Regions from separate parts of the Bradyrhizobium sp. USDA 4451 genome, predicted to be linked through region 1. Evidence: predicted binding sites of a transcription regulator. Region 1 holds the regulator's gene; the other holds the start of a gene.
What was found. Region 1 encodes PhoB, which activates phosphate uptake and scavenging genes when phosphate is short. Its sites were predicted from a motif close to TGTCATNNANCTGTCAT; they were not measured.
Positions count from the first base shown of each region.

Region 1 (5,366 bases):
GCCGCTTCCGGACGCGCCGCCGAAAGTCACGGTGCGTAACCTCAATTTCTATTACGGCGAGCACCACGCGCTGAAGAACATCAACCTGACGCTCGGCACCAACCGCGTCACGGCGTTCATCGGACCGTCGGGCTGCGGCAAGTCGACCCTGCTGCGCATCTTCAACCGGATGTACGACCTTTATCCGGGCCAGCGCGCGGTCGGCCAGCTGATGCTGGACCAGACCAACATCCTCGATCCCAAGCTCGACCTCAATCTGCTCCGCGCGCGGGTCGGCATGGTGTTCCAGAAGCCGACGCCGTTCCCGATGACGATCTACGAGAACATCGCCTTCGGCATCCGCCTCTACGAGAAGATCTCGAAGTCCGAGATGGACGACCGGGTCGAGAAGGCGCTGCGCGGCGGCGCGCTGTGGAACGAGGTCAAGGACAAGCTGAACGCCTCCGGCCTGTCGCTGTCCGGCGGCCAGCAGCAGCGGCTGTGCATCGCGCGCACCGTGGCGGTGCGTCCCGAGGTGATCCTGTTCGACGAGCCGTGCTCGGCGCTCGATCCGATCTCCACCGCCAAGGTCGAGGAGCTGATCCAGGAACTCTCCGAGGATTACACGATCGCGATCGTCACCCACAACATGCAGCAGGCGGCGCGCGTCTCCGACAAGACCGCCTTCATGTATCTCGGCGAGCTGATCGAGTTCGACGACACCAACAAGATCTTCACCTCGCCGAGCGATCGACGCACCCAGGACTACATCACCGGCCGGTTCGGCTGACCGGGCTGAGGAGACAGATGATGGCTTCTGAACACACCGCCAAGGCATTCGACAGCGACCTGCAGGAGTTGACCCGCCTGGTCGCCGAGATGGGCGGCCTCGTCGAGCGGATGATCACCGAGTCGGTCGACGCGCTGATCCGGCGCGACGTCGCGCTCGGCAAGCGCGTGGTCGCCGCCGACATCGAGATCGACAATCTGCAGCGCGTCATCGAAGAGCGCGCGGTGCTGACGATCGCGCGCCGCCAGCCGATGGCGATCGATCTGCGCGAGATCGTCAGCGCGATGCGCGTCGCCACCGACCTCGAGCGGATCGGCGACCTGGCCAAGAACATGGGCAAGCGCGTCGCGGCGCTGGAGAGCGATTTCCAGCCGCTGAAGCTGATCCGCGGCCTGGAGCACATGACCGACCTCGTGCTGTCGCAGGTCAAGTCGGTGCTCGACGCCTATGCCGCGCACGATCTGCCGGCGGCGATGAACGTCTGGAAGGGCGACGAGGAGGTCGACGCGATCTGCACCTCGCTGTTCCGCGAGCTGCTCACCTACATGATGGAAGACCCCCGCAACATCTCGTTCTGCATCCATCTGATGTTCTGCGCCAAGAACATCGAGCGGATCGGCGATCACGCCACCAACATCGCCGAGACCGTGTTCTACATGATCGAAGGCCAGCAGATCACCGACAAGCGCCCGAAGGGCGACATGACCAATTTTGCCACCACTGTGCCGGGTAACTAGGACATCATCCGCACGCGCGGAACCGGATTGTCTTCGACAAGTCGTTTCCGCGGGGATTATGCTCAAGAAGCTAAGCGTTTCGGTTTGCGTCTGGGCAACAGATCACCACAGAGAAAGAACTTAGACCGATGAGCGCACGCATTCTGGTAGTCGAAGACGAGGAAGCGCTAACGACGCTGTTGCGCTACAACCTCGATGCGGAAGGCTACGATGTCGAAACGGTGGGGCGCGGCGACGATGCCGATACCCGCCTCAAGGAGCGCGTTCCCGACCTCGTGGTCCTCGACTGGATGCTGCCGGGCCTGTCCGGCATCGAGCTGTGCCGCCGCCTGCGGGCGCGGCCCGAGACCAAGCAGCTTCCGATCATCATGCTGACCGCGCGCGGCGAGGAGAGCGAGCGGGTGCGCGGTCTGGCCACCGGCGCCGACGATTACATCGTCAAGCCGTTCTCGGTGCCGGAGCTCCTGGCGCGGGTGAAGGGCCTGCTGCGCCGCGCGAGCCCGGAGCGGCTCGCCACCGTCCTGACCTATGGCGACATCGAGCTCGACCGCGAGAAGCGCCGCGTCGCGCGCTCCGGCCGCCCAATCGATCTCGGGCCGACCGAGTATCGGCTGCTCGAATTCTTCCTCGAGCATCCCGGCCGCGTGTTCAGCCGCGAGCAGCTGCTCGACAGCGTCTGGGGCCGCGACATCTACATCGATGAGCGCACCGTCGACGTCCATATCGGCCGCCTGCGCAAGCTGCTCAATCCGGGCCGCGAGCAGGATCCGATCCGCACCGTGCGCGGCGCCGGCTACGCGCTCGACGACCGCTTCGCGAAAGCCGAGCCGCAGCCGTAAGTCGCCTTTCCGGCGAGAGCCGTCATCGTCATCGTCATTGCGAGCGGAGCGAAGCAATCCATCGCGCCACGAGCGGCGGCTCGTTATCGCGTGAGGTGAGCACACTGTCCGGCTCCCTCCCTCCTTGCGGGGGAGGGTGGGGAGGGGCGCGTGTGCTCACCTTACGTCGCGCAGTGCGCTTGACCTGGGCTATGTGCCCTTGATGTTCATTCGCTCACAAAAAATCCCCGCTTGTGCGGGGATTTGTTTTTCAGGTCTTCCGTAGTTTTCCCGAGGGCTACTTGATCTGCGGCTTCGCCGACGGCCGGCGGCGATCGGCGGCGGGCTGGTAGGCGACGCGGGAATGATGCGCGCAATAGGGCAGGCCGGCGAGCGCCTTGCCGCCGCAGAAGAAGAATTCCGGGCTCGAGGGATCGCCGACCGGCCAGTGACAGGTGGCCTCGTTGAGTTCGAGCAGCGACAGCCGCTGGCTCATCGGCACCACGTTGTCGAACGAGATCGGATCGGGCTCCATCTCGACCTCGAAGGCGTGCGCGAGCGCGGTGTTGCCGCGCGAGACCGGGCGCGCCACTCGCATCATGTGCTGGGCGGGGCGCGCCTTGCGCTGCCGCGGCGCCGCCGTGGAGGGTGCCTTGGCGCGGCCGGAGAGGCCGAGCCGGTGCACTTTGCCGATCACGGCGTTTCGCGTCACATTGCCAAGTTCCGCTGCGATCTGGCTGGCCGAAAGGCCAGACTCCCAGAGCTTCTTCAGCTGCTCGACGCGATCGTCGGACCAGGTCAATACCGTCATCGCATTCTTCCTTTCGCATGGCGCCGGCCAGTCATTGGAGCGGCGCTGCGAGCCAAATCTGGACAAATATCCCTGCGGCCAGAATCCCTTAGCCCTCGCCGGGCGCGGTGTTGCGCCCGAACGTTTACGCGAGACACAAAGGCTACTTAGAGGGTCCAGTACTGCCGCACGAGATGTCGTACCCGACAGGCCAAACGCTACAATATGGCGTGACTCTGGCGCAAGAGTCCGCGGCCGTGCGTCCACATGTTCCGACAAAGTTAAGCATTGCTGTGAGGCTTTTCCACCGCACCGGAATGCTCCGGATTGCGCTCGTTCGGCAGCGCAGGAAGCCCGGCAAAAGGACCGGCTCCTGGCGATTGACACGGACCCGCCGCAGCATAGAATGTTGCCCACGTGCCGCCCGCAAAGGCGGCCGTTTTGTTTTCCGAAGCTGGCCGTTGCTGCGCTGGCGTCAAGGCGCGCGGCAATTGTCGGCTTCAAACCGGCAGTGAACGCCATGACCAACGCCTCGTCGCATCTGCTTCCCGTCTTCGCCAGGGTCGATCTCGGCTTCGAGCGCGGTGAGGGCGCCTGGCTGATCGCAACCAACGGCGACCGCTATCTCGATTTCACCTCGGGCGTCGCCGTCAACGCGCTCGGGCATGCGCATCCGCATCTGGTGAAGGCGCTGCAGGAACAGGCGACCAGGCTCTGGCACATGTCGAACCTGTTCAAGAGCCCGGACGGCGAGGTGCTCGCCGCGCGGCTGTGCGAGCAGAGCTTCGCCGACTTCGTGTTCTTCTGCAATTCCGGCGCGGAGGCGATGGAGGGCGTGATCAAGCTGGTCCGCCACTATCACTTCTCCAAGGGCCATGGCGAGCGCTACCGCATCATCACCTTCGAAGGCGCCTTCCATGGCCGCACGCTGGGCACGCTGGCCGCGACCGGCGCGGCGAAATATCTCGAAGGCTTTGGCCCGCCGATGGACGGCTTCGACCAGGTGCCGCATGGCGACATCGAGGCGGTGAAGAAGGCGATCGGCCCGCACACCGCCGGCATCCTGATCGAACCGGTGCAGGGCGAGGGCGGGGTGCGCTCGGCGCCGCAGGCGTTCTTCAAGGCGCTGCGTGCGCTGTGCGACGAACATGGCCTGCTGCTGGCGTTCGACGAGGTGCAGACCGGCATGGGCCGTACCGGCGATTTGTTTGCCTACAAGCGCACCGGCGTCACGCCGGACGTGATGTCGCTCGCGAAGGCGCTCGGCGGCGGCTTCCCGATCGGCGCGGTGCTGGCGACCGCGAAAGCGGCCGAAGGCATGGCGCCGGGCTCGCACGGCTCGACCTTTGGCGGCAATCCGCTGGCGGTCGCCGCCGCCAATGCCGTGCTCGACGTCATGCTGAAGCCCGGCTTCTTCGAGCACGTGCAGAAGATGTCGCTGCTGCTCAAGCAGAAGCTCGCCTCGGTCGTCGACCGCTATCCCGGCGTGCTGTCGGAAGTGCGCGGCGAGGGCCTGTTGATCGGCGTCAAGGCCGTGGTGCCGTCGGGCGACCTGATCGCCGCATTGCGCAACGAGAAGCTGCTCACCGTCGGCGCCGGCGACAATGTGGTCCGGTTCCTGGCGCCCCTGATCGTGACCGAAGCCGAGATCGATCAGTCGATCGTCTCGCTCGAGCGTGCCTGCGCGACATTGTCGGCAGCGCAGCCGAGGAAGGCTGGATGATGAGCAAGCCGGTCCGTCACTTCCTCGACATCAACGAGCTGCCGCTCGCCGAGCTGCGCAACATGCTGTCCGCCGGCGCCGCCATGAAGGCGAAGCTGAAGGCGCATGAGAAGGGCAAGAAGCCGCTCGAGGGCAAGACGCTGGCGATGATCTTCGAGCGCCCGTCGACCCGCACCAGGGTGTCGTTCGACGTCGGGATGCGCCAGCTCGGCGGCGAATCCATCATGCTGACCGGCGCCGAGATGCAGCTTGGCCGCGGCGAGACCATCGCCGACACCGCGCGCGTGCTGTCGCGCTATGTCGATGCGATCATGATCCGCATCCTCAACCATGACGCGCTGCTCGAGCTCGCCGCCCACGCCACTGTTCCCGTCATCAACGGCCTGACCCGGCGTTCGCATCCCTGCCAGGTGATGGCGGATCTCATGACCTATGAGGAGAACCGCGGCTCGATCGAGGGCAAGACGGTGGCCTGGACCGGCGACGACAACAACGTGCTGGCGTCCTGGGCGCATGCCGCCGAGCGGTT
Region 1 is NZ_JBTRCH010000001.1:2,607,107-2,612,472, forward strand. Features, by position in the region: gene pstB (phosphate ABC transporter ATP-binding protein PstB) at 1-769, shown strand, start outside; gene phoU (phosphate signaling complex protein PhoU) at 790-1,506, shown strand; gene phoB (phosphate regulon transcriptional regulator PhoB) at 1,635-2,345, shown strand; gene ACVMB0_RS12055 (GcrA family cell cycle regulator) at 2,623-3,135, opposite strand; gene ACVMB0_RS12060 (acetylornithine transaminase) at 3,635-4,837, shown strand; gene argF (ornithine carbamoyltransferase) at 4,837-5,366, shown strand, end outside.

Region 2 (5,366 bases), 1.1 Mb from region 1:
GTCAAGCTGGTGCAGGCCTACGCCAAGGCGCAGGGCCTGTTCCGCACCGCCAAGTCGGCCGATCCGGTGTTCACCACCACGCTGACGCTCGACCTCGCCGACGTCGTGCCGTCGATGGCCGGACCGAAGCGCCCCGAAGGCCGGATCGCGCTGCCGGCGGTGTCGACCGGTTTCGCGACCGCGCTGGTCAACGAGTACAAGAAGCCCGAGGGTGAATCGAAGCGCTTCGCGGTCGAGGGCCGCAACTTCGATCTCGGCCATGGCGATGTCGTGATCGCCGCAATCACCTCCTGCACCAACACCTCGAACCCGAGCGTACTGATCGGCGCCGGCCTGCTCGCGCGCAAGGCGGCCGCCAAGGGCCTGAAGGCCAAGCCGTGGGTGAAGACCTCGCTCGCGCCGGGCAGCCAGGTGGTGGCGGAATATCTTGCCAATTCCGGCCTGCAGGCCGATCTCGACAAGGTCGGCTTCAACCTGGTCGGCTTCGGCTGCACGACCTGCATCGGCAATTCCGGGCCGCTGCCGGAAGACATCTCGAAGTCGATCAACGAGAATGGCATCGTCGCCGCCGCCGTGCTCTCCGGCAACCGCAACTTCGAAGGCCGCGTCTCGCCGGACGTGCAGGCGAACTACCTCGCCTCGCCGCCGCTGGTGGTCGCGCATGCGCTCGCCGGCACCGTGACCAAGGACCTCGCGGTCGAGCCGATCGGCATCGGCAAGGACGGCAAGCCGGTGTTCCTCAAGGACATCTGGCCGACCGCCAAGGAGATCAACGCCTTCATGAAGAAGTACGTCACCGCGACGATCTTCAAGAAGAAGTACGCCGACGTGTTCAAGGGCGATACCAACTGGCGCAAGATCAAGACCACGGAAAGCGAGACCTATCGCTGGAACATGGGTTCGACCTATGTGCAGAATCCGCCCTATTTCGAAGGCATGAAGAAGCAGCCGGATCCGGTCACCGACGTGGTCGACGCCCGCATCCTGGCGATGTTCGGCGACAAGATCACCACCGACCACATCTCGCCGGCCGGTTCGATCAAGCTGACCTCGCCCGCCGGCAAGTTCCTCAGCGAGCACCAGGTGCGCCCCGCCGACTTTAACCAGTACGGCACGCGGCGCGGCAACCATGAAGTGATGATGCGCGGCACCTTCGCCAACATCCGCATCAAGAACTTCATGCTGAAGGGCGCCGACGGCAATATTCCGGAAGGCGGTCTGACCAAGCACTGGCCGGACGGCGAGCAGATGTCGATCTACGACGCCGCGATGAAGTATCAGGCCGAGGGCGTGCCGCTGGTGGTGTTCGCCGGCGCCGAGTACGGCAACGGCTCGTCGCGCGACTGGGCCGCCAAGGGCACCCGCCTGCTCGGCGTGCGTGCGGTGATCTGCCAGAGCTTCGAGCGCATCCACCGCTCCAACCTGGTCGGCATGGGTGTGCTGCCGCTCACCTTCCAGGACGGCACGTCGTGGTCCTCGCTCGGCCTCAAGGGCGACGAGAAGGTCACGATCCGCGGCCTGCAGGGCGACCTCAAGCCGCGCCAGACGCTGACCGCCGAGATCGTCTCCGCCGACGGGGCCAAGAAGGATGTCCCGCTGCTCTGCCGCATCGATACGCTGGACGAGCTCGATTACTATCGCAACGGCGGCATCCTGCACTACGTGCTGCGCAAACTCGCGGCCTAAGGGCCGTTTGTTGGAGCCTGGTCTCCGCGCAAACCCCTCGCGTTTGCCGCGAGGGACCATGCCTCAACGCGGATTTGTGATCGGTGGCTCACCGCTTAGTGAGTAGCGACCAAAAAGAAGGCGGCCTATGAAAAGGCCGCTTTCTCGCGTTTTGGGGCACGCAAGTTCAGGGACAGACTTCATGCTCCGTACAATTACGGATGGAAATCATCACGACTGGTTCGCAGTATGACAGCGATGATGGCCTATAATTCTATCTCGCGATGGTCCAGTGCGCTCGGTATCTGCGCGATCGTCGCGATCATCCGCCCCGCTCACGCCGATCCGCGTGCTGTCGTCGAACTCTTCACCTCGCAGGGATGCTCGTCCTGCCCGCCCGCGGACAAGATCATCGGTGATCTTGCGAAGGACCCCAACGTCATCGCGCTCAGCATGCCGATCGACTATTGGGACTATCTCGGCTGGAAGGATACGCTGGCCGACTCCCGGTTCAGCGCGCGTCAGAAAGCCTATTCGCATATGCGCGGCGATCGCGACGTCTACACGCCGCAGGCCGTGATCAACGGCTCCGCGCATGTGATCGGCAGCGATCGCGCCGGCATCGAGAGCGCGATCAAGGATACCGAGAAGGGCGGCAGCGTGATGTCGGTGCCGGTGACAATGACGCTGACCGGCAAGCAGATCAACGTGTCGGTCGCGGCATCGAAGTCGCCCGCCGCATCGCGCGGCGAAGTCTGGATCTGCTCGATCTCGAAGTCGGTGCCGATCTCGATCGCGCGCGGCGAGAACCGCGGCCGCGAGATCACCTACCACAATGTGGTGCGCAATCTCCTCAAGGTCGGTGACTGGAACGGGTCGTCCGGGAGCTGGACGGTGCCGCTGGAGAACATCACGCGCGAGGGCGTCGATGCCGCGGCGGTGTACGTCCAGGACGGCAACCGCGACAAGCCGGGCCCGATGCTCGGCGCCGCGTTCACCTCGCTTCACTAAGCTTCACGGGGCGCGCTTGCGTTGCATGGTTTGTCGCGCAGCCGAGCGACAGCGAACGTGCATCCAGTGATGTGCTGAAAGGAAGGACGCGAGGCTTTGCGCCTGCGTCTCGATCGTGCGCTATGCCGTAGGTCCCAAAAACAAAAAGGACCAACTTTCGTTGGCCCAGTGTTGGGATTTGACTCCCCTGCGAACAGGCCCGATCCCGACGGCCCCGGGGGGCTGGGGGCTGAGGAATCCGGAACCGAAAGGACCGGGCCAACGCAGGATTTTGTTTTCGCAAGGCAGCGGGGCGGGCGATTGGCGGAAGTGGGGCAGCAATATGATTCCGCTAACGTTCCCGTGACTCTCTGGTTTTTCGGACAATCCGTTGCGTCCAATAGTGGTTAAGGCCTGGTTGCGTTGCGAATGGCCCCTTGCAGGGCCCATCGCTTAGCGCAATCATGTCACTCTCGTGACGATCCCGAAGGGTGGACGGCATTCGGGTTCCGCCGTCACCGAGATGACAGGAGGCGCTCGATGAGTTTGATCTCGGAGGACACTGATCCGAGCGGGAGTCGCGCCGCGGCGCGTCCCGTCGCCGCGACCCCCCAGCCCAACCGCGTGACATTCAATCGACTTGAGCTCAACCGCATCCTCAATCTCTACGGCCGCATGGTCGCCGACGGCGAGTGGCGCGACTACGCGATCGACTTTCTGAAGGACCGCGCCGTGTTCTCGGTGTTCCGGCGTGCGTCGGAAATGCCGATCTACCGGATCGAGAAGGATCCCCGGCTGGCGCGCAAGCAAGGCATGTACAGCGTGATTTCGGCGACCGGGCTGATCCTGCGTCGTGGCCATGAACTCGAACGCGTGCTGCTCGCGATCGACCGCAAGCTGTCGCTGGTGTAGGCGTGGCAAGGCCGCGGCTTCGTAGCCCGGATGGAGCGCAGCGCAATCCGGGGCCGTTATAACCGCGGATGGAGGAGTCCCGGATTGCGCTCCGCTCCATCCGAGCTACGCTGCTCCATCCGAGCTACGCCATTCTGCCCGCCGAAAAGAAAAGCCCCGGCCGTTGGGCCGGGGCTTCGATCGGTTGCCTTGCTCGAGGTGGTTAATCGCGCTGGCCGAGCAGCTGCAAGAGCAGCGTGAACAGGTTGATGAAGTTCAGATAGAGCGACAGCGCTCCCGTGATCGCCGCACGCTCTGCCATCACGCCACCCTGCGAGGCGTAACCGTAGATGTAGTCGTTCTTCAGCCGCTGGGTGTCCCAGGCGGTGAGGCCAGCGAACACCAGCACGCCGACCACCGAGACGATGAACTGCAGCGCCGAGCTCGCCAGGAACAGGTTGACCAGGCTCGCGATGATGATGCCGATCAGGCCCATGAACAGGAACGAGCCCATGCCGCTCATGTCACGCTTGGTGGTGTAGCCGTACAGGCTCAGCGCACCGAACGTCGCCGCGGTGATGAAGAACACGCGCACGATCGAGGTGTGCGTGTACACCAGGAAGATCGATGACAGCGACAGGCCCATCAGCGCCGAGAACACCCAGAACAGGAGTTGGGCGGTCGCGGGCTGCAAGCGGTTGATGCCGGCCGAGATGACGAACACCATCGCCAAGGGAGCGAGGATGAACAGCCACTTCAGCGGGCTCACGAACATCGCGTAGCCGAACTGCGTCAGATAGGCGTTGCCGAACTTGGCGACCGCGGCCGACTGGTCGGTGGTCACCGCGCCCATGTAGACGCCGAGCGCGGCCAGGCCGGTGATGGCAAGGCCGATGCTCATGTAGTTGTAGATGCGCAGCATGTAGGCGCGCAGACCGGCGTCGACGGCCGCAGCGTCAATGCGCCCGGCGGCCCGGCCGAAAGGAGAAGCGTAATTGCGGTCTAGGTCCGACATGGTCGAATTCCCGTGGTTGGTCCCGGTGGAGCGCAAGGGATTTGCGGCGCCGGTCGTAAATCTATCTCAGATGGCTCGGTTTGCGGAACATTAATTCCGTGTCATTCAGCCGGCCATCCGACCCGTTTGGTATGTGGGAAATTAACACATCCGACGCAAGCTTCCACGCGCGGCCGAATGTCGCTCTGGCCTAGCATGATAGGCAAAAACGGCGCTTTCGCCGCTACATATTGTCACAAATTCCGCAGCACCGAGGCCGGTTTCTGGTTCAGCGCGAGCAGCGTGCCAGCCAACCCAAGCCCGACCGTGACGACCAGCGCGGCGAGCACGACCAGCGCGGCGCTGCCGGCCTGCCAGATGAAGCTCAGCGTCATCAGCCGCGTCACGATCAGCCAGGCCGCGACCGAACCGGCGATGACGCCGAAGATCGCGGTTGCAAAACCGATCATCAGATACTCCAGCGCGTAAGCGCCGAGCAATCGCGGCCGCGTGGCGCCGAGCGTCTTGAGGATCACGGCATCATAGACCCGGTGGCGGTGCCCGGCCGCGAGCGCGCCGCCCAGCACCAGGATCGCCGAGATCAGCGTCACGGCGCTGGCGCCGCGGATCGCCAGCACGAGGTTGCTGACGACGCTGCCGACCGTCTCCAGCGCCTCGCGGACCCGCACGCTCGTCACCATCGGAAACGCATCGGCGACCTGCTTGATGATGCGCGCATCATCGTCAGCGCCCGCCTGGGTCGAGCTTGCGTGCGGCTCCGTCAGGGTGGCGACGTGGCTGTGCGGTGCGCCCTTGAAGGCGTTCG
Region 2 is NZ_JBTRCH010000001.1:1,557,000-1,562,365, reverse strand. Features, by position in the region: gene acnA (aconitate hydratase AcnA) at 1-1,686, shown strand, start outside; gene ACVMB0_RS07130 (DUF1223 domain-containing protein) at 1,915-2,676, shown strand; gene ACVMB0_RS07125 (DUF2794 domain-containing protein) at 3,196-3,567, shown strand; gene ACVMB0_RS07120 (Bax inhibitor-1/YccA family protein) at 3,770-4,561, opposite strand; gene ACVMB0_RS07115 (ABC transporter permease) at 4,795-5,366, opposite strand, start outside.
Region 2: a site for PhoB is predicted at 3,120-3,136, ahead of ACVMB0_RS07125 (DUF2794 domain-containing protein). Genes of this name have one in related genera too.